3 regions of the Pantoea sp. Lij88 genome follow, and region 3 is predicted to be linked to each of the others. Evidence: predicted binding sites of a transcription regulator. Region 3 holds the regulator's gene; each other region holds the start of a gene.

Region 1 (6,808 bases), 330 kb from region 3:
CCAGCAGAACGCCTGCAGCCAGGTTTGAGAGCGACCCCTGCAAGGCCAGACCCACGGCCAGACCAGCAGCACCCAGAACGGCAATCACCGAGGCAGTCTGTACCCCAATGCGTCCCAGCGCGGCGATAATGGTGAAGGCGATAACACCGTAACGCACCAGTGCGGAGAGGAAGTCCGCTACGGTCGCGTCGATGTGACGGGCGAGTAGCAGGCGATTCACGGCATTAGAGATGATACGGGCGATGAGCATCCCGATAATCATGATGGCAATAGCCGCAACGATATTCACGGCATAGCTGATGATCAGCGCCTGATTGCGAACCAGCCAGTTACCTGCGTTATTTAAGCCGTCGACGACGTGTAAATCTTCCATTAATAAGCCCTGTTGTTAGATTCCCACCGGGAATGAAAAAACTGCCAGATGACATCCGACACCCTGCCATCAAGGGTAATCAATTATCCCCTGAAGTGCCAAACCGTCGGGCGTTTGAGTCCTTTTTTCCAGAAATGATGTATAAAAAAAGGCCCTTCCGGGCCTTTTTTGTACTGACAAAAATATTCAGTTACAGAACGTCGACAGCGTTAAGCTCTTTGAAAGCCTGCTCCAGACGCACGACCATAGAGGCCTGGGCAGAACGCAGCCAGACGCGTGGATCGTAGTATTTCTTGTTTGGCTTGTCGTCGCCTTCCGGGTTACCCAGCTGCGACTGCAGATAGCCTTCGTTCTTTTTGTAGTACTGCAGGATGCCGTCCCAGGTTGCCCATTGGGTATCGGTATCGATGTTCATCTTGATCACGCCGTAGCTGATAGACTCTTCGATTTCTGCAGCAGAAGAACCTGAACCGCCGTGGAAAACGAAGTCCAGCGCGTTGTGCGGCAGGCCATGTTTTTCACAGACGAATTTCTGCGAATCACGCAGAATGGTCGGGGTCAGTTTCACGTTACCTGGCTTGTAAACGCCGTGTACGTTACCGAATGAAGCCGCAATGGTGAAACGCGGGCTGATAGCATTCAGTTTTTCGTAGGCGTAGTTCACATCTTCTGGCTGGGTGTAAAGCGCTGATGCGTCCATATGGCTGTTATCAACGCCATCTTCTTCACCACCGGTGCAGCCCAGTTCGATTTCCAGCGTCATGTCGAGTTTCGCCATGCGCGCCAGGTACTTGCTGCTGATTTCGATGTTCTCTTCCAGTGACTCTTCTGACAGGTCGATCATGTGAGAAGAGAACAGTGGCTTACCGTTTTTCTGGAAGTACTCTTCACCCGCGTCCAGCAGACCGTCGATCCATGGCAGCAGTTTCTTAGCACAGTGGTCAGTGTGCAGGATAACCGGCACGCCATACTGCTCTGCCATCAGGTGAACATGCTGTGCTCCGGAGATAGCGCCGAAGATTGCCGCGCCCTGTGGTTTGTCAGTTTTGAAGCCTTTACCGGCGATAAATGCAGCACCACCGTTAGAGAACTGGATGATGATTGGCGCTTTAACTTTCGCCGCTGCTTCCAGTGCCGCATTGATAGAGTCGGTGCCGACGCAGTTCACGGCTGGCAGTGCGAATTTGTTCTCTTTCGCAACTTTGAAGATCTTCTGTACGTCATCACCAGTGACAACGCCGGGTTTTACGAAATCAAAAATTTTAGACATGATTGTGTCCTGTTTCGTGACCGTTGTTCCCCTTGAGGAACGTCGATTTAAACGCCCAGACGGGCAAGACTTCAGGCGATGCCGCGAGACATCGCCCCCAAAGGATTACTGCTTCGCACGCTCTTCCAGCATGGCAACTGCAGGCAGTTTTTTGCCTTCCACGAACTCAAGGAACGCGCCGCCGCCGGTAGAGATGTAGGAAATTTTGTCTTCGATGCCGAACAGGTCGATAGCCGCTAAGGTATCGCCGCCGCCTGCAACAGAGAAGGCATCGCTGTCCGCAATGGCGTTAGCCACGATCTCGGTGCCTTTACGGAAGTTAGGGAACTCAAACACGCCCACCGGGCCGTTCCACAGGATGGTTTTAGCATCTTTCAGGATGGCAGCCATGGCCTGAGCGGTTTCATCGCCAAAGTCCATAATCTCTTCGTTATCCGCCACTTCCGAAACCTTTTTCACGGTCGCAGCCGCAGTTTCAGAGAATTCTGTGCCGACGCGTGAGTCAGTTGGAACCGGGATGCCGTGCTGATCGCGCAGGCCTTTAGCCGCTTCAACGAAGTCTGGTTCATACAGTGATTTACCGACATTGTTGTCGATAGCCACGAAGGTGTTTGCGATGCCGCCGCCCACAATCACGGTGTCCGCGATTTTGACCAGAGACTGCAGCACGTCAAATTTGGTAGAGACTTTAGAGCCGCCTACAACAGCCACCAGCGGACGCTCCGGGTTGCTCATGACTTTACCCAGTGCTTCCAGCTCTGCAGAGAGCAGTGGACCGGCACAGGCGATAGGGGCAAATTTGCCGACGCCGTGGGTAGAAGCCTGTGCGCGGTGCGCCGTACCGAACGCGTCCATCACAAATACGTCGCACAGGGCAGCGTATTTTTTAGACAGCGTTTCGTCATCTTTCTTTTCGCCTTTGTTAAAGCGAACGTTTTCCAGCACAACCAGTTCGCCAGCGCCAACGTCAACGCCATCGAGGTAATCTTTTGCCAGGGTCACGGTAGTGCCGCTCAGCTTGTCTTTCAGGTAGTTAACTACCGGCAGCAGCGAGAACTCTTCGTTGTATTCACCTTCGGTCGGACGACCCAGGTGAGAGGTAACCATTACTTTCGCGCCCTGTTTCAACGCCGCTTCAATGGTTGGCAGAGAAGCACGGATACGTGCATCAGACGTCACTTTACCTTCTTTAACTGGTACGTTCAGATCGGCACGGATCAGAACGCGTTTACCAGCCAGATCCAGATCGGTCATCTTAATTACAGACATGGTGAATCCTCTCGTTGATTCTCATAAGTTTTGCCAGACGCAAACCGCGTCTTACCTGAAACCGCTTGCGGCCATCGCTAACGTCGTGTCGAGCATTCGGTTAGCAAAGCCCCATTCATTGTCACACCAGACCAGGGTCTTGATAAGGTGTTGACCGCTTACCCGCGTTTGTGTTCCGTCCACAATGGCACTGTGCGGATCATGGTTAAAATCTACTGAGACTAACGGTAATTCCGTGTAGTCAACTATACCACGAAATGCCCCTTCTGCCGCGCTTCGCAACAAGGTGTTAACGTCACATGCCGTTACCGCGTTATGCACAGAAACGCTGAGATCAATGGCCGTCACGTTAATCGTCGGGACGCGAACGGCTATCGCCTCAAAGCGATCGTTGAATTTCGGAAAAATACGGGTAATGCCTGCCGCCAGACGGGTATCCACCGGGATGATCGACTGACTGGCGGCGCGGGTGCGACGCAGATCGCTGTGATAGGCGTCGATCACCTGCTGATCGTGCATCGCCGAGTGGATCGTGGTGACGGTGCCGGATTCGATACCAAACTCATCATCCAGCAGTTTGATGACCGGGATAATGCAGTTCGTGGTACAGGAAGCGTTGGAAACAATGCGGTCGCTGGCGGTCAGATCCTGCTGGTTAACACCGTACACAACGGTGGCGTCGAGATCGTTTCCGCCGGGATGGGAGAACAGGACTTTTTTAGCACCCGCCTGCAGATGGGCTTCGCCATCGGCCCGTGAGCCATAGACGCCGGTGCAGTCCAGCACCACATCCACGTCGAGTTCACGCCACGGCAGATCGGCAATGTCTGCACGGTGCAGAATGCGCAGGGTATCGCCCCCTACCCACATGACATCGCGCTCCTGGCGGACATCAAAAGCAAAACGGCCATGGCTGGTATCGTATTTCAGCAGGTGCGCCATGCCGGTCGCTTCTGCCAGCTCGTTAATCGCGACCACCGTGATCTCTGCACGTCGGCCCGTCTCATAGAGCGCGCGCAGGACATTGCGTCCAATCCGGCCAAAACCATTTATTGCTACCCGTACCGTCATTTCTCTCCTGCCACGTCAGACTGAAAAAAACGTGCCGTTAGCCTGAGCGTTTCACTGCACTTTGTACAGGAGATTCTTACCCGGCATTGTCCGAAATCAGGGCGGTCTGCCCGACGACTGAAACGGTTCAGCCAGAATAATAGAAGGAAGGAATAACGGGAATGACTGCGATCAATCTGACTGCTTAAATTTGGATCTGCGTCACAAATTGAAGCCTGAATCGGTTATTACTGGAGGAATAAAAAAGGAAAAGGGACGAAAGGCTCGTCCCTCTGATTTCACTGCCAGACGGGAACTGACCCGCCTGGCCGGTTTTTACGCCAGCAGCGCTTTCGCTTTCGCGACCACGTTGTCGACGGTAAAGCCAAACAGTTCGAACAGCTGATCCGCAGGAGCCGATTCGCCGAAGCTGGTCATTCCCACGATAGCGCCGTTCAGGCCGGTGTATTTGAACCAGTAATCGGCAATGCCCGCTTCGATAGCCACGCGAGCGCTGACCGCTTTCGGCAGCACAGATTCACGGTATTCGTCGCTCTGCTTGTCGAAAGCATCCGTTGACGGCATAGAGACCACGCGCACTTTGCGGCCTTCGCTGCTGAGTTTGTCCCAGGCACCCACAGCCAGTTCAACTTCTGAACCGGTGGCGATCAGGATCAGCTCAGGCGTACCGTCGCAATCTTTCAGCACATAACCCCCACGCGCCACGTTAGCCAGCTGTGCAGCATCACGTTCCTGCTGCGCCAGGTTCTGACGGGAGAAGATCAGCGCCGTCGGGCCATCCTGACGTTCGATGGCATATTTCCACGCCACGGCAGATTCGACCTGGTCACATGGACGCCACAGGCTCATGTTTGGGGTGGTGCGCAGGCTCGCCATCTGCTCAACCGGCTGATGCGTCGGGCCATCTTCGCCCAGACCGATAGAGTCGTGGGTGTAGACCATGATCTGACGGATCTTCATCAGTGCCGCCATACGCGCTGCGTTACGCGCATATTCAACGAACATCAGGAAGGTCGCGGTGTAAGGCAGGAAGCCGCCGTGCAGCGCCAGACCGTTGGCGATAGCGGTCATACCGAACTCGCGCACGCCGTAATGGATGTAGTTACCCGCAGCATCTTCGTTGATTGGCTTAGAGCCAGACCAGATAGTCAGGTTGCTCGGCGCCAGGTCGGCTGAGCCGCCCAGGTATTCCGGCAGGATTTTACCAAAGGCTTCAATAGCATTCTGAGAAGCTTTACGGCTGGCGATCTTCGCCGGGTTCGCCTGCAGTTGCTCAACGAATTTCTGAGACTCTTCGTGCCAGTTAGCAGGCAGTTCGTTGCTCACGCGACGTTTGAATTCGGCAGCCAGTTCAGGATGTGCCTGCGCATACGCAGCAAATTTCTCATCCCATGCCGCTTCTTTCGCCTTGCCCGCTTCTTTCGCGTCCCACTCAGCGTAGATGTCAGAAGGAATCACGAACGGTGCGTGGTTCCAGCCCAGCTGTTTGCGGGTCAGTGCGACTTCGTCATCACCCAGCGGTGCGCCGTGTGAATCATGGGTGCCCGCTTTGTTCGGTGAACCGAAGCCGATCACGGTTTTGCACATCAGCAGTGAAGGCTTGTCGCTGACGCTTTTTGCTTCGTCGATCGCTTTTGCAATCGCATCGGCATCGTGACCATCAACGCCGCGCACCACGTGCCAGCCGTACGCTTCAAAGCGCTTAGCGGTGTCATCGGTGAACCAGCCATCGATGTGACCGTCGATAGAGATACCGTTGTCATCATAGAACGCCACCAGTTTGCCCAGCTTCAGCGTTCCGGCCAGAGAGCAGACTTCGTGCGAAATACCTTCCATCATGCAGCCATCACCCATGAAGACATAGGTGTTGTGGTCTACGATGTCATGACCCGGACGGTTGAACTGTGCGGCCAGCGTGCGCTCAGCAATGGCAAAGCCGACGGCGTTCGCGATGCCCTGCCCCAGCGGACCGGTGGTGGTTTCAACGCCCACGGTGTAGCCATATTCAGGGTGACCTGGAGTTTTTGAGTGCAGCTGGCGGAAGTTTTCCAGTTCGCTCAATGGCAGATCGTAACCGGTCAGGTGCAGCAGGCTATAGATCAGCATGGAGCCGTGACCGTTAGAGAGCACGAAACGGTCGCGGTCGGCCCATAGCGGGTTGGTTGGGTTGTGGTTCAGGTAGCCGCGCCAGAGAACTTCAGCGATGTCCGCCATGCCCATTGGGGCACCCGGATGTCCCGATTTCGCTTTCTGTACTGCATCCATACTTAACGCACGAATGGCGTTGGCAAGCTCTTTACGAGAGGGCATTTTCTACTCCAGGTCGGATTAATGCTTCGCACCTTAACTTATTGTTATTAATGAGTTACCGGGCAAAACAAGGAAAAAGTTGCCAATCAATGTACATGAAAATCGGGTCAAAAGTACATGTTGTAAAACGCTAAATGTAGCCGCTTCGTATGGCTTTTCCGGCCAACTCTGCTAGCAAAGTGCAGACTGGCACGCTATAACCAACTCGTTTATTCACCTGACTGAGTTTCAGGTGTTTGTTTTTCTTACCTTGTTATGGATGGGATACAGCATGAAAATCAAAAAAATGGTGTTAGCACTGGGTCTGACAACGCTGCTCAGCGGCTGTCAGGGTCTGGACAATAATGCGCTGATGCAGTCAGGCGCGCAGGCGTATCAGGCTTATTCCCTGAGCGACGATCAGGTTAAACAACTGAGCGACAAATCCTGTGAGCAGATGGACAAAGATAATCAGATTGCGCCCGCTAACAGCGAGTATCAGCAGCGTCTGAACAAGATCGCCGCCGCGCTGGGCG
Region 2 (6,808 bases), 190 kb from region 3:
CACGCGGATATCGCTCTTCATCCACGCCGATTAAGACCCCCTCATCACGCGCATGGGACAGCAGCCCCCGCCAACGATCAATCTCCGCCAGCCCGATACTGTCGGTGCCGTGAGAAAAGAGCATCATGTCGATGTTACGGAACGGCGGCTGTTTTTCGAGGAAGCGTTGCAGCGCTGACGCCGAGGATTCGCTGCTGAAGCTCAGCCAGAATGGAATTGACTGCTGCTGCTGCGTACACCACGGATCCATCAGCAGGAAGCTGTCCACCGTTAGCCGGGTCGGTAAAATGCCCGCCGCCAGATACCAGTCGCGGTAGATCTCCGCCACCACATAACTCATCGCTTCCGGGTCTTCATAGCGAATCTCCATCAGCTTCCAGTTCTGCGCTTCGGCCAGCTTTTTCAGCGGCGCAATCAGATAGCCATCCAGTCCCCACTCCGCTTCCGGCACCCGGTCGGTGATGGCTGGCGGTGTCCAGCGCTCCCGATCAACGCCATAGCGCGCCAGATATTCCGCCACGCGCGGACCACCCTGCATAAACTCTTTTTCGCTGGCCCCGCCCGGCGCACCGAACTGAAAGAACGAGCGATCGCTGGTGCGCGTCACCGGCCACTGCTGGGTGCAGTGATTGATAAACAGCGTGGAACCGGCGGGCAGGCTCCCCATCAGAAATTCGTTGAAGGCCAGCGGCAGTTCACGCAGTTTCAGCCGGAAATAACGCATCTGATCGAGCATCAGACGATCCTGATTCGGATCGTGCATGTGGTGAACGGCCAGCCGTGGCCAGGCGGCCAGCAGCGCGGCGGCCACCTCTTTGCCCTGCTCAAAACTCGCCTGGGCATCATCCGGATCGTTGCTGGCGGCCCGAACCGGACAGAGGAAGGTTTGCGGCAGCCACGGCACGTTCATCGCCGACGCCAGATGCACCAGCGCGCCATTCGACGAACCGATAAAGGCCGCCGGATAATCCTGTTGTGGATACTCACTCACCATCCATTCCGCGATGCCTTCTATATCCAGCTCGCCCGCCTGCCGCAGGCTGATGCCCTCGGCCATGCCACCCAGCGCATAGCCCCACTCACGCAGCCCGGTCGGCAGACGATTCAGCGAGGGCAGCAGCCGGTCGAGCGTCGGCGACTGGCTCGGACTGGCAAAGGGGCGATCGTGCAGCGCATTCGCCAGCGCCAGCAGCATGGCGGCGGCAGAATCAAAACGGGCGATGCCCTTGGGCGGTTTACTCATGCTGATTCTCCTGCTGAATGCGCGCCAGGAAGGGGCGGATGGCGTTGCAGAAACTCCACGGATAGACGTAATGCAGCGTATGGGTGCCGTCGCGCAGCGTCAGGCGCTCACTGCGCGGCATCAGCGCGGCAAGCTCATCCAGCCAGCGCGCCGGGCAGATCGGATCGCGCGAGCCACGCAACAGTAACGTCGGCGCGTTGATATAAGTGAGGCGATGCTCGATGTGGTCGCGCATCATGACACGCAGCGTACCAAACGCGCGCCACAACCCCGCTTTGGCATAGTCGATGCGCGCCAGCGAACCCGGCGAACGGTGCGCCTCCAGTCCGGTGTTGCGCCAGCTGCGCCACAACTGACGTGTGAGACTGCGCGCATGGCGATCCACCGTCGGCCCCTGCAGCACCAGCCCCGCCACCGCCTGCGGATATTTCACCGCCAGCGCGGCCAGAATCTGGCAGCCAAAAGCGTTGCCCACCCAAATGGCACGCTGAAAACCGTTGTGCTGCAGCCAGAGCCAGAGGGCTTCCGCCTGCTGATCCACCGTCATGATGGGTGCGGAAGGTGGCAGCATGCTGGCCCCAAAACCGGGCAGATCCGGCACCAGCACGTGATAGTCGCGACCCAGCGCCAGTGCCAGCGGCTCCATCGCCCGGCCCGACATCACCAGACCGTGAACCAGCACCACCGGCAATCCCTGATCCTCATTGGGCGTGACGCGGGTAAACATGCGCCAGTCACCTACCTGCTGAAAGTAACCCGCCAGCCCGGCGTGATGACTGCGCGGTGACACCGGCGGCGTCTGTTTCAGCGCCTGCCAGCGTTTCATACCCCAAAGCGTAGCCGCCACACCTAATCCCACGCCTGCCACAATCGCTGCCTGTTTTCGTCGATGCTTCTGGATCATCCGCTGCTCCTGGTTTGGGGAGAATAATTCAGTGTAGGACGGGATCGGGTTGGTGGCGGGTTAATGGGGAGTTGCGGAGGGTGAATTCTGGTGGAGGGTCTGTCAGATGTAAGCGGGAGGGCAAGGACGGCAGTGAATGATGTGTGTACGCTGTGAGCGAGAAGCGGACATGAGAGCCAGTGTTTTCACGTCTGCGTTTACGCAGAGGATCTGAGTCAACGATTTCAGGCAATAAAAAACCCGCACTGGGCGGGTTTATTTTATTATCAGCAGTGCTTATCTGCTCAGACTAATGTCTTCATCGCTATTGTAGGCGTCGCTGATAATGAGCGCGGCTTACAGCGCTGTGACGTTGCCAGCTGCAGGGCCTTTAGCGCCATTTTCAATGGTGAAGGAGACTTTCTGACCTTCATCAAGCGTTTTGTAGTTATCACCCTGGATAGCAGAGAAATGCACGAAGACATCTTTGCTGCCGTCATCGGGAGTGATAAAGCCAAAACCTTTATCAGAATTAAACCATTTTACTAAACCAGTCATTTTGTCAGACATAGATATTTCCTTAATCGATTAGCCACTAAGAGCGGCGAAGATGGCCTGTAGTTAGAGATTTACTTATTGGGCACTTAGGAGGAGGCTTTCGAAGAAGGATATCTGTGGATAACACTTGAACTGAAGACTACTTTACTAAAACTGCTTTCATAAGGTCTGTGTTCCAAACCGATGACGCATTAAGACATAGCGATAATAATTTAGCAATGTATATGCTTATTTATTTTAACCATTTAAACGCTCAGATGGCTGAATGGCGAGAGGAGGCACACAAATAAGATGCACCAGAAGTGCCAAAACGCGGGTTTAAATCAGCAGAAGCAAGGACAGAAAAAACAGAGAAGGTGATAATCACAGGTCGATCCCTGACCGCGATTATCGAGGGTTTCTTGCGGGGTGCTTAGTACATGGCACCCGGCGGTACGTGTTTGAACGTCTCAACGTAAGCGCGGAACACGTGTTTAAGAATGCGTTTCATGAAATACCTGATTCAAATTTAGTTGAAGATATACCGAAAAAGTATAGCCGCTGTGCGTTTTAACAGCAAATAAATTTGAACCAGATCACAAAAATGCCGCTTTTATGTGCAAAAGCCCTAGGCGGTGTAGCCGAGATGCTGCAACAGAATGGTGGAGCCAACGGCGATTAACACCACGCCACCCAGCACTTCCGCCCATTTGCCGAGTACCGGACCGATAAAGCGCCCGACTAATACGCCGGTCGTCGCCATCACGGTGGTGGCGGCACCAATGGTGAGCGCGGTGGTGATGATATTCACCTGCAGGAAAGCCAGACCGACACCGACCGCCAGCGCATCCAGGCTGGTCGCAACGGCGGTGGTCGCCAGGACCATAAAGCCATGGCTTTGCGGGGCTTCGCAGGGTTCTGCGACAGCAGTCTGACGGAAACCTTCCATCATCATACGGCCACCCAGAAACGCCAGCAGAGTGAAGGCAACCCAGTGATCCCACGCCATGATGTAACGGCTGGCAGCCAGGCCAAGTGCCCAGCCAATCAGTGGGGTCAGTGCTTCAATAGAGCCGAAGATCAGACCGGTACGCAGCGCTTCTTTAAAACCAGGACGATGCAATGTGGCACCTTTGCCCAGTGCAGCAGCAAACGCGTCCATCGACATACCCAGCGCAAGAATTAAAGTGGCAATAAAGGTCATGATTTATTCACCTGGGGCGAAAAAGCGGCAATTCACGCTGAATTCACCACACAAAGTGTTCAGTTATGAAAAAGTGGGCGCAGTCTACCACGCAAAGGCACAGATAAAAAGACAGTAAAATCAGGGATTTAAGTATAGCAAAGGCTATAACTCTTATCATTCGCTATGAATCGCGCTAAGTCGATGGTGCTAAAGCCTTTTCTGACCCTTTCCTTTGCCCTGCAACGCCCCGGATGGGCGTATTGCCGCACGCCACCATTGAACCGTGTCGCCGATTACCGGAGAATGCCGGGCTGATAAATAGGGGATACCGGTTATGAATAACCCTTTTGAGACGTTGATCGTGCCTGGCGGCATTCTGCTGCTGGGTTTTCTCTCAGCACTACTGCTGCCCGCGCCCGCCTTTAGCGTGACCGTGGCGCAGCATCTGTTGCAGATGTTCCATTTGCAGGATCTGAATCAGCTTTACACGGTGGTGTTTTGCGTCTGGTTTTTGCTGCTGGGCACCATAGAGTTTTTTGTTATCCGCTTTGTCTGGCGTCGCTGGTTCAGGGGCTGATCGCCTGCGCATCGACCAGCGCTTTTAGTCGTTCGGCGCTGCGCGCATAGCCTTCACGCGGCAGATGTGCCGCCCCCAGCACCAGACCCGCACCGCGCTGATCGGCCTGCTGATACCAGATCGACAGCGGCGAGGGCGCCATGCCCCACTCTACCGCCTGCTGCGCAATCAGCTCATCCGGCGTACCGGCAGGTAAGCGGACAATCACCGCCAGCCCGGCGCGTTGCAGGTCGGGAAAGTGAGGATGGAGCGCCGCGATCATCTGTTCCAGTCGCTCATGATAGACGCGCTTCATGCGCCGCAGATGCCGCATAAAGTGACCTTCCCGCAGAAACTCCGCCACCGCGTTGTGCAGCAACCCTGAGGATGCGGGCGAAAGTAACGCGCAGACCTCCCCGAAGCGCGTCGCCAGTGCGGGCGGAACCACCATAAATCCGAGCCGAAGTTGCGGCGTCAGCGTCTTGCTGAAAGTGCCGATGTGCAGCACCCGCCCTTCGCTGTCGAGCGCTGCCAGTGCTGGTGCGGCGCGATTGCCGGGCTGAAGCTCACCCAGATAGTCATCTTCGATAATCCAGCGCTGCTCGCGGCTGGCCCAGTTCAGCAATTCATGGCGGCGCGCGAGGCTCATTGTCATGCCAAGGGGTGCCTGCTGTCCCGGTGTGACCAGCGCGAAAGCGGCCTCCGGCGCGCGGGCAATGCCGGCCTCCACCTGCAACCCTTCATCGTCAACCGGCACGGCAACCGGCGTAACACGCAGCGCTTCGACTGCGCGACGCGCCACCCAGAATCCGGGATCTTCCAGCCAGGCCGTTTTGCCCTGAAAATCCATCGCCAGCCCAATCAGCCCCATCGCGCCCGCATAGCCGCTGGTGATAATGATCTGGTCCGCCTGACAGCGCAGGCCGCGCGCCACCGCCAGATAGGCCACCAGCGCCTGACGCAGCGCTAAGCTACCGCGCGGATCGGGATAGCTGGCCGGTCTGCTGACCTGCATGCGCGCCTGACGCTGCAGGATGCGCAGCCAGACTTTGGCCGGGAACGCATCGCTGGCCGGAATGCCCATCTGAAAGGTCAGCGGTGGCGCTTCAAACTCTTCTATACCCTCCGGCAACGGGCGTTCAGGACTGGCACTGGCCGGTTTTAACGGCAGTAATGGGCTGACGAAGGTACCCGCCGCGCCTCTGGCCTGCAGAAACTGACCATCCACCAGCATGTCATAGCTGGCACGAACGGTGCCGCGCGCCACACCGAGCTGCGCCGCCAGATCGCGGCAGGAGGGCAGACGCGCGCCGGGCTGTAAGCGCCCTTCACCAATCGCCTGTTCAATCAGCTGCCGCAGCTGTTCGCTGAGACCGCGGGATGTTCCGCGCTGCAGTGTCAGCACAGAAAGCGGCGATGGACCAGTCAGACTCTCATTTTTTGGCACTTTATCTGCTCCATTGAAAAGCCGAAAATCGCCTTATCAACCCCAGGAGGCAATAAGATGAGCGAACGTATCGATTTTCACAGTGCAGCACCGGCAGGCATGAAAGCGCTGGGCGGCGTTTACAGTTATCTGGCACAAACCGATCTGCCGCTCACTTTACTGGAACTGCTGTTCCTGCGCATATCGCAGATTAACGGCTGCGCCTACTGCATTGATATGCATACCAAAGCGCTGAATAAAGCGGGCATGGGCTGGGATAAGATCGTACTGACCCAGGTCTGGCATGAATCCGGCACGCTGTTCAGTGATAAAGAGAAGGCGGCTCTTCACTGGGCTGAATGCCTGACGCTGATTGCTCAGCAGGGCGCGCCAGACGATTGCTATAACGCACTGACAGCTCACTTCAGTGAAAAGGAGATTGTCGATCTGAACATCGCGATTGGTCTGATGAACACCTATAACCGCATAGCGATAAGTCTGAAAAAGCTGCCTGCCAGCGCGAATCAGTCATAAGTGAATCCGATGCGTGCGCCGGTGCGCGCGCATTTTCAGACTCACAAAAATGTAACATTATTTTTACACAAGCGCCTGTTCAGGCGCTCTCACCCCGATTCCTGTTATTCCTCACTGCATAATAAATCGCTAAATTTCAGCTAATTAAATAATTCCGCACTGTTAACATCCTTTCCGTCCCTGCACCAGCATGGGGCTTTTCCGCAACATAGCTTTTCAGTTAACTCACTGACTTCACTCTAAAAAACCGCTAATACGCCACACATCGTGATGATTAATTCTTATGCTGAATCATTTCTGCATTTAAAAAATAAACTAATGTTTAATTCAGATGCGAGAATGTTATATTCGGATGACTAAGCATAACGTTCAGTTAACGCGTTATCACCGCTTTAACCCTATACCTGAGACTTAACCTTTGAGAAATAGCGCAACGCGCTCGT
Region 3 (6,808 bases):
AGTTAAACGTGTTGCTGCCATGATCACTACCCCACCGTTTTTATCGTGGAGGCAGTGTCTCTGCGCACAATAGTTTCATAAAGGAATTAAAAATTATCCCTAATAGAAATAAGTTCTTAGATCACTATCTGCAAAACTAAGCTGAAAATCGCAAATGCTGAAAATAGCTAAAGTAAGCAAAAATGTCAGGCGCTCACATTGTCCCTGTGCTATTGATATGCGTTCCCCATTATTGCCTGTTAAGGTCTGTGAATCCGATGTCGATCGAGAAAGTCGCTCAGCTGGCTGGCGTGTCCAAAGCCACGGTATCGCGGGTTCTCAACGCGCATCCTGGCGTAAAGCCCGATACGCGTGAGAAAGTTCTGGCGGCAATCTCTGCCTGCGACTATCAGCCCAACTTACTGGCGCGTCAGCTGCGCACGGCGCAAAGCCACATGCTGCTGGTGCTGATCTCGGATATCACGAACCCGTTCTGTTCACGCGTGGTTCAGGGCATTGAGGCCGAAGCGGAACTGCATGGCTATCACATCCTGCTCTGCAACTCCGCCTCACAACTCCAGCGTGAAGCTGCCTATCTCTCGCTGCTGACCGGAAAAGTGGTGGATGGCGTGATTACGATGGATGCCGCCTCCGGTTTGCAGGATCTCCAGGCGCTGATCGCCGGTGCGCCCTGGGTGCAGTGCTGTGAATTTGATCCGGATATCCCCGCCTCCTCGGTCAGCATTGATCACCTTGAAGCCGCGCGCGACACCGTTCATTACCTCGCGGGTAAGGGACGTAAACGTATCGGGCTGGTCAATGGCGACATGCGTTACCTCTACTCGCATCATCGTGAAAAGGGTTACCGGCAGGCGATTGAGGAGCTGGGGTATGCGTGGTCCGGCGTCTCCTATACTTACGAAATCTCTCCTGAGGCGGGCAGCCAGGGGCTGAGGGAGTTGATGGCGCTGCCGGAACCGCCGGATGCGGTGTTTGCGGTTTCAGATGTGCTGGCGGTGGGCGTGGTACATGCGGCGCTGGAAGCGGGTCTGCGCGTCCCGGAAGATCTGGCGGTAGTCGGATTTGATGGCGTGCCGTTTACCCGCAGCCTGAATCCGCCGCTCACCACTATTGAACAGCCGATGAATCAGCTGGGCGCGCGCAGCGTGCAGCTACTGCTGCAGAAGATCCGTAACCCGAACGCGCCGGTGATTCGTGAGGTGCTGCCCTGGACGCGCGTTGAACGCGCATCCAGCTGACTCAGTGCCAGATTAGCAGCACGCAGGCGGCGGTCAGCAGCCCCATGGCGAGGTTAAAGATTTTCCAGGCGCGGCGGCTGCGCAGAATACGGCCGATCATCGCGCCAAATCCCATCCAGATCACGCCCGACACCAGATTAACCAGAAACATGCCGACGCTTATCGCCATCACCGAATGGCGATACGCATCACCCGCCAGGCTAAAGCTGGCGACCGCGCCCAGCGCCATCAGCCAGGCCTTGGGATTGATCAGCTGCAACAGCCCACCCTGCCAGAACGGCATTGGCGCATCCGGCGCCTGATCCGTTTCCAGCTTTTCATAGCTGGACGTCGCTATCTTCCACGCCAGCCAGAGCAGATAGAGACTACCGGCGATTTTCAGCACCAGATGCAGCGAAGGATAGAGCAGAATCAGACCGCCAACGCCAAAGGCCACCATCAGCAGCATCACCTGCATGCCGATCATGATGCCGATCATCAGCGGAAGGGTGCGCAGAAAGCCAAAATTAGCGCCCGAGGCGGTGAGTAACATATTATTGGGACCCGGCGTAATGGCCGCGACCCAAAGAAATCCCAACATTGATAAGAAAAGACTCAGTTCCATGGCAATCGGGTACTCCTTACCCTGCAAGAAAAAACTCATCGAAGCTAACAGTGTGATATGGAACAGACAAGCTTTTACCACATGAAATTTACCGGACCGGAAAACGAGCACTTCACGCCACCTCACAGTCTGCGTAACGCGCATCTGCAGACGATGCTGCCACGCCTGTTACGTCGCCACAGCGCGTTCGATCCTCACTGGCAGCGCCTCGATCTGCCGGATGGCGACTTCGTCGATCTCGCCTGGAGCGAAGATCCCCAGCGGGCGCAGCATAAACCGCGCGTCGTGCTATTTCATGGCCTGGAGGGCAGCTTTCACAGCCCCTATATTCATGGCCTGATGGACATCTGCCGCGCGCGCGGCTGGCTGGCCGTGGTGATGCATTTTCGCGGCTGCAGCGGCGAGCCTAACCGGCTCAATCGCATCTATCACTCCGGCGAAACCGAAGATGCCCGTTTCTTCCTGCACTGGCTGCGCACCCGCTGGGGCCACGTGCCCACCGCTGCCGTTGGTTTTTCGCTGGGTGGCAACATGCTGGGCTGTCTGCTGGGTCAGCAAGGCGTAGCCGCTGAGGTCGATGCGGCCGTGATTGTCTCCGCCCCGCTGCTGCTGGAACCGTGCAGCGTCAAACTGGAACGCGGCTTCTCGCGCTTCTATCAGTACTACCTGCTGGCGCAGCTCAAGAAAAACGCCCGCCGCAAACTGCACGCCTGGCCGGACACGCTGCCGGTCAATCTGGCGCAGCTCAAAGTGCTGCGGCGACTGCGCGATTTTGATGATGCGATTACGGCCCGCGCCCACGGTTTTGTCGATGCGGCCGATTACTATCATCGCGCCAGCGCCATGCCCTGGCTGAAGCACGCAGAGAAACCGCTGCTGATCATCCACGCGAAAGACGATCCCTTTATGAGTGATGAGGTGATCCCGCACAGCAGCCAATTATCTGCCACTATTACTTATCAACTGACACCCCACGGCGGCCACGTAGGTTTTGTCGGCGGGACGTTACGCCAGCCTGAAATGTGGCTGGAACAGCGCATCCCGCAGTGGATCGCCCCTTTTCTGGATAACTGATCTCGTGATTATTCCCTGGCAACAGGTCTCACCTGAGACCCTTGAAAATCTGATTGAAACCTTTGTGCTGCGCGAAGGCACAGACTACGGCGAGCAGGAACGCAGCCTGCTGGACAAGGTGGCTGATGTGCGACGTCAGCTGGAAACCGGCGAAGTCGTGCTGGTGTGGTCGGAACTGCATGAATCGGTCAATATCATGCCGCGCAAAGAATTTCGTGGCTGATGCACCCGGCACCATTTCATGATAACAATGCTCATCGCCCGACCTCACAGGGAGCTTTTCTATGTCTGCACGTCATCCCATTATCGCGGTGACCGGTTCCAGCGGCGCAGGAACCACCACCACCAGCCTCGCGTTTCGCAAAATCTTTCAGCAGCTCGATCTCCATGCGGCCGAGCTGGAAGGTGACAGTTTTCACCGTTTTACCCGCCCTGAAATGGATATGGCGATTCGTAAGGCGCGCGATTTAGGACGTCATGTCAGCTATTTCGGCCCGGAAGCCAATGACTTTGGTCTGCTGGAGCAGAGCTTTAAAGAGTATGGTCAAAGCGGACAGGGGCAGTCGCGTAAATATCTGCACACCTACGATGAAGCGGTGCCGTGGAATCAGGTGCCCGGCACCTTTACGCCCTGGCAGCCACTGCCGCAGAACACCGACATTCTTTTTTATGAAGGACTGCACGGCGGCGTGGTGACGGCGCAGCACAACGTCGCGGAACAGGTCGATCTGCTGGTTGGCGTGGTGCCGATTGTTAACCTGGAGTGGATTCAGAAGCTGGTGCGCGACACCGGCGAGCGCGGTCATTCACGCGAAGCGGTGATGGATTCCGTCGTGCGCTCGATGGAGGATTACATCAACTTCATCACGCCACAGTTCTCACGCACACACCTTAACTTTCAGCGCGTCCCGACCGTCGACACCTCAAACCCGTTCGCGGCCCGCGCCATTCCGTCACTGGATGAGAGCTTTGTAGTGATTCACTTTCAGGCGCTGGAAGATATCGACTTCCCCTATCTGCTGGCGATGCTGCAGGGATCGTTTATCTCGCACATTAATACGCTCGTCGTGCCCGGCGGCAAAATGGGTCTGGCGATGGAGTTGATCATGGGCCCGCTGGTAAAACGGCTGATGGAAGGTAAACGGATAGAGTAAGAGGTCAGCAAAAAACCCTCAGATAGCAGATGCCTTTCGCAAAATTTAAAACCGGCTTTTCTGCGGATAAAGGCTTACTGCTGAGCAGGCTGCAGGGAGCATACGCCTTTCGCAAAGACGCAAAACCGCCATCCCTGGCAGGCTCAGCGCGGGCGATTACGCACCTCATCCCTGAGGTGCGCCCGTACCGGGCCAACGCGTTGCGTTGTTCAAAAACGCTCCCGGCGTTTTTGTCCCTGGCCCGCTATGCTTTGCTACAGGCGTATGCTCCCTTCGCTTCACGTCCGGCAACCGCATCCGGTTTCAGTAAGGCCGCTACAAACAAAACCTGCATACAAAGAATCTGACAGCAACAGATAAGCTCAACACGCAGGGAACCGGGTCAGAAGAGGAAAGCGTCCCGCGCCTGGGACAAAAACGCCGGGAGCGTTTTTGAACAACGCAACGCGTTGGCCCGGCAACGGGCGCACCTCAGGGATGAGGTGCGTAATCGCGCGGGCCGAGCATGCCATGGATGGCGGTTTTTGTGTCTTTCCGATCTGACCCGGTTCTCTGCGCAGGCACAGTCTTAAAGCAACCTGCATCAGACACTAGAAGTGAAGTTAACAGGTCTGCGATGATCCCTGCGGCCATTACAGCTCAACCACTTCATAGCTATGCGTCATCGTCACACCTTTACCCAGCATGATGGCCACCGAGCAATATTTTTCAGCAGAAAGATCCACGGCGCGTGAGACCGCTTTATCCTGGAGCGCTTTACCACTCACGATAAAATGCAGGTTGATGTGCGTAAAGATTCGCGGCGCCTCTTCACGACGTTCTGAGGTCAGTTTTACTTCACAATCAGCCACATCATTGCGGCCTTTTTGCAGAATTGAAACCACATCAATCGCGCTGCATCCACCGGCCGCCATCAGCACCATCTCCATTGGGCTGGGCGCTTTATCACCCGAATTGCCATCCATCAGTATCTGGTGGCCGGATGAGGATTCTCCGAGGAATGTCAGCCCTTCTACCCATTTCACTCTTGCCTGCATGATTTTTGCTCCGGAATACGCTGTTTTGTCGCCAGAGTACGCTTTCGCCTGGTAAACAGCAATCCAGAGAAATCCGCCTGTAGCTGAAGCGAGACAACAGAAGACAGTCGGCAAAAGCTGTGCTACAAACAGTGCTGAAAATATTTTTCGTCACCCGATGACGAAGCCGGGAAGGATGATGCGCACTGCGCCTGATGCGGCCCGAATGATTTCCTGAAATGGAAACGCTTGAAGCTTTCACCGCCTGACAGGGAAAACTGCCCCCTGTATTTTGGGCACGATTACAACAGAGGATAATAGCGAATGGTTCTCGGCAAACCGCAAACAGACCCTACACTCGAATGGTTCCTGTCCCATTGCCATATTCACAAGTATCCATCCAAAAGTACGCTGATTCACCAAGGTGAAAAAGCTGAAACGCTTTACTACATCGTGAAAGGTTCCGTCGCGGTTCTGATTAAAGATGAAGAAGGCAAAGAGATGATTCTTTCCTACCTGAATCAGGGCGATTTCATTGGTGAGCTTGGCCTCTTCGAAGAAGGCCAGGAGCGCAGCGCCTGGGTACGTGCGAAAAGCGCGTGCGAAGTGGCGGAGATTTCTTACAAGAAATTCCGTCAGCTGATCCAGGTTAACCCCGACATCCTGATGCGACTCTCATCGCAGATGGCGCGTCGCCTGCAGGTCACGTCTGAAAAAGTGGGTAACCTCGCTTTCCTCGACGTCACCGGGCGCATTGCACAGACCCTGCTCAACCTGGCGAAACAGCCAGATGCCATGACGCATCCCGACGGCATGCAAATTAAAATCACTCGTCAGGAAATTGGCCAGATTGTTGGTTGTTCACGCGAAACCGTGGGCCGTATTTTGAAGATGCTGGAAGATCAGAACCTGATCTCCGCACACGGCAAAACCATCGTCGTTTACGGCACCCGTTAATTCCTGTCACCCACGGCGTGATGGCAACATCACGCCGTTATTGTTTGTGTTGGGCCGATGTGGCGTCGAATCATTTACCATCCTGAAGTTAACTACGCCTTGCGGCAAACGCTGGTGCTCTGTCTGCCGGTGGCGCTGGGCTGGCTGGCTGGCGACCTGCAAAAAGGTCTGCTGTTCTCCTTAGTGCCCGCCTGCTGCAACATCGCCGGTCTGGATACCCCGCATAAACGCTTCTTCAAACGTCTCATTGTTGGCGGCAGCCTGTTTGCCCTCGGCAGCTTTCTCATTCAGTGGCTCACCCTGCATGCTATCCCACTGCCGCTGATCCTCTTCGCCATGCCCCTGCTGCTCGGCGTCACCGGTGAAATCAGTCCGCTGCATGGCCGCCTGCTGCCCGGCACCCTTATCGCCGCTATCTTTACCCTCAGCCTGATTGGCCGCATGCCCATCTATGTCACCCCGCTGCTCTATATCGGCGGCACGCTCTGGTATGGGGTGTTTAACTGGTTCTGGTTCTGGCTGTGGAAAGAGCAGCCGATGCGCGAGAGCCTCAGCCTCATCTACCGCGAGCTGGCTAACTACTGCGACGCTAAATATACCCTGCTGACTCAGCTCACCGATCCGGAAAAGGCCCTGCCGCCGCTGCTGGCGCGTCAGCAGAAAGTGGTCGATCTGATCAACACCTGTTATCAGCAGATGCACATGCTGTCGGCCAGCCGCGATCACAGCCATAAGCGGCTGACGCGCGCCTTTCAGGTGGCGCTG

What was found. The regulator CRP, encoded in region 3, controls carbon source genes, mostly activating them, when cyclic AMP is high. The targets are predictions, from matches to a motif close to ATGTGANNNNNNTCACAT.
Region 1: a site for CRP is predicted at 4,173-4,190, ahead of epd (erythrose-4-phosphate dehydrogenase). Genes of this name have one in related genera too.
Region 2: a site for CRP is predicted at 3,248-3,265, ahead of azuC (stress response protein AzuC). Genes of this name have one in related genera too.

The regions. Positions count from the first base shown of each region.
Region 1 is NZ_CP118269.1:753,615-760,422, reverse strand. It holds gene mscS (small-conductance mechanosensitive channel MscS) at 1-373, opposite strand, end outside; gene fbaA (class II fructose-bisphosphate aldolase) at 564-1,643, opposite strand; gene pgk (phosphoglycerate kinase) at 1,749-2,912, opposite strand; gene epd (erythrose-4-phosphate dehydrogenase) at 2,964-3,983, opposite strand; gene tkt (transketolase) at 4,299-6,293, opposite strand; gene loiP (metalloprotease LoiP) at 6,565-6,808, shown strand, end outside.
Region 2 is NZ_CP118269.1:229,688-236,495, reverse strand. It holds gene PU624_RS04950 (hypothetical protein) at 1-1,243, opposite strand, end outside; gene PU624_RS04945 (alpha/beta fold hydrolase) at 1,236-2,147, opposite strand; gene cspE (transcription antiterminator/RNA stability regulator CspE) at 2,484-2,696, opposite strand; gene azuC (stress response protein AzuC) at 3,097-3,174, opposite strand; gene mntP (manganese efflux pump MntP) at 3,292-3,867, opposite strand; gene PU624_RS04930 (DUF1158 domain-containing protein) at 4,184-4,426, shown strand; gene pdxR (MocR-like pyridoxine biosynthesis transcription factor PdxR) at 4,416-5,852, opposite strand; gene PU624_RS04920 (carboxymuconolactone decarboxylase family protein) at 5,910-6,365, shown strand.
Region 3 is NZ_CP118269.1:419,280-426,087, reverse strand. It holds gene tauA (taurine ABC transporter substrate-binding protein) at 1-21, opposite strand, end outside; gene PU624_RS05805 (LacI family DNA-binding transcriptional regulator) at 258-1,238, shown strand; gene PU624_RS05800 (LysE family translocator) at 1,240-1,842, opposite strand; gene PU624_RS05795 (hydrolase) at 1,900-2,916, shown strand; gene PU624_RS05790 (YheU family protein) at 2,921-3,139, shown strand; gene PU624_RS05785 (phosphoribulokinase) at 3,201-4,070, shown strand; gene PU624_RS05780 (OsmC family protein) at 4,703-5,107, opposite strand; gene crp (cAMP-activated global transcriptional regulator CRP) at 5,411-6,043, shown strand; gene PU624_RS05770 (YccS/YhfK family putative transporter) at 6,101-6,808, shown strand, end outside.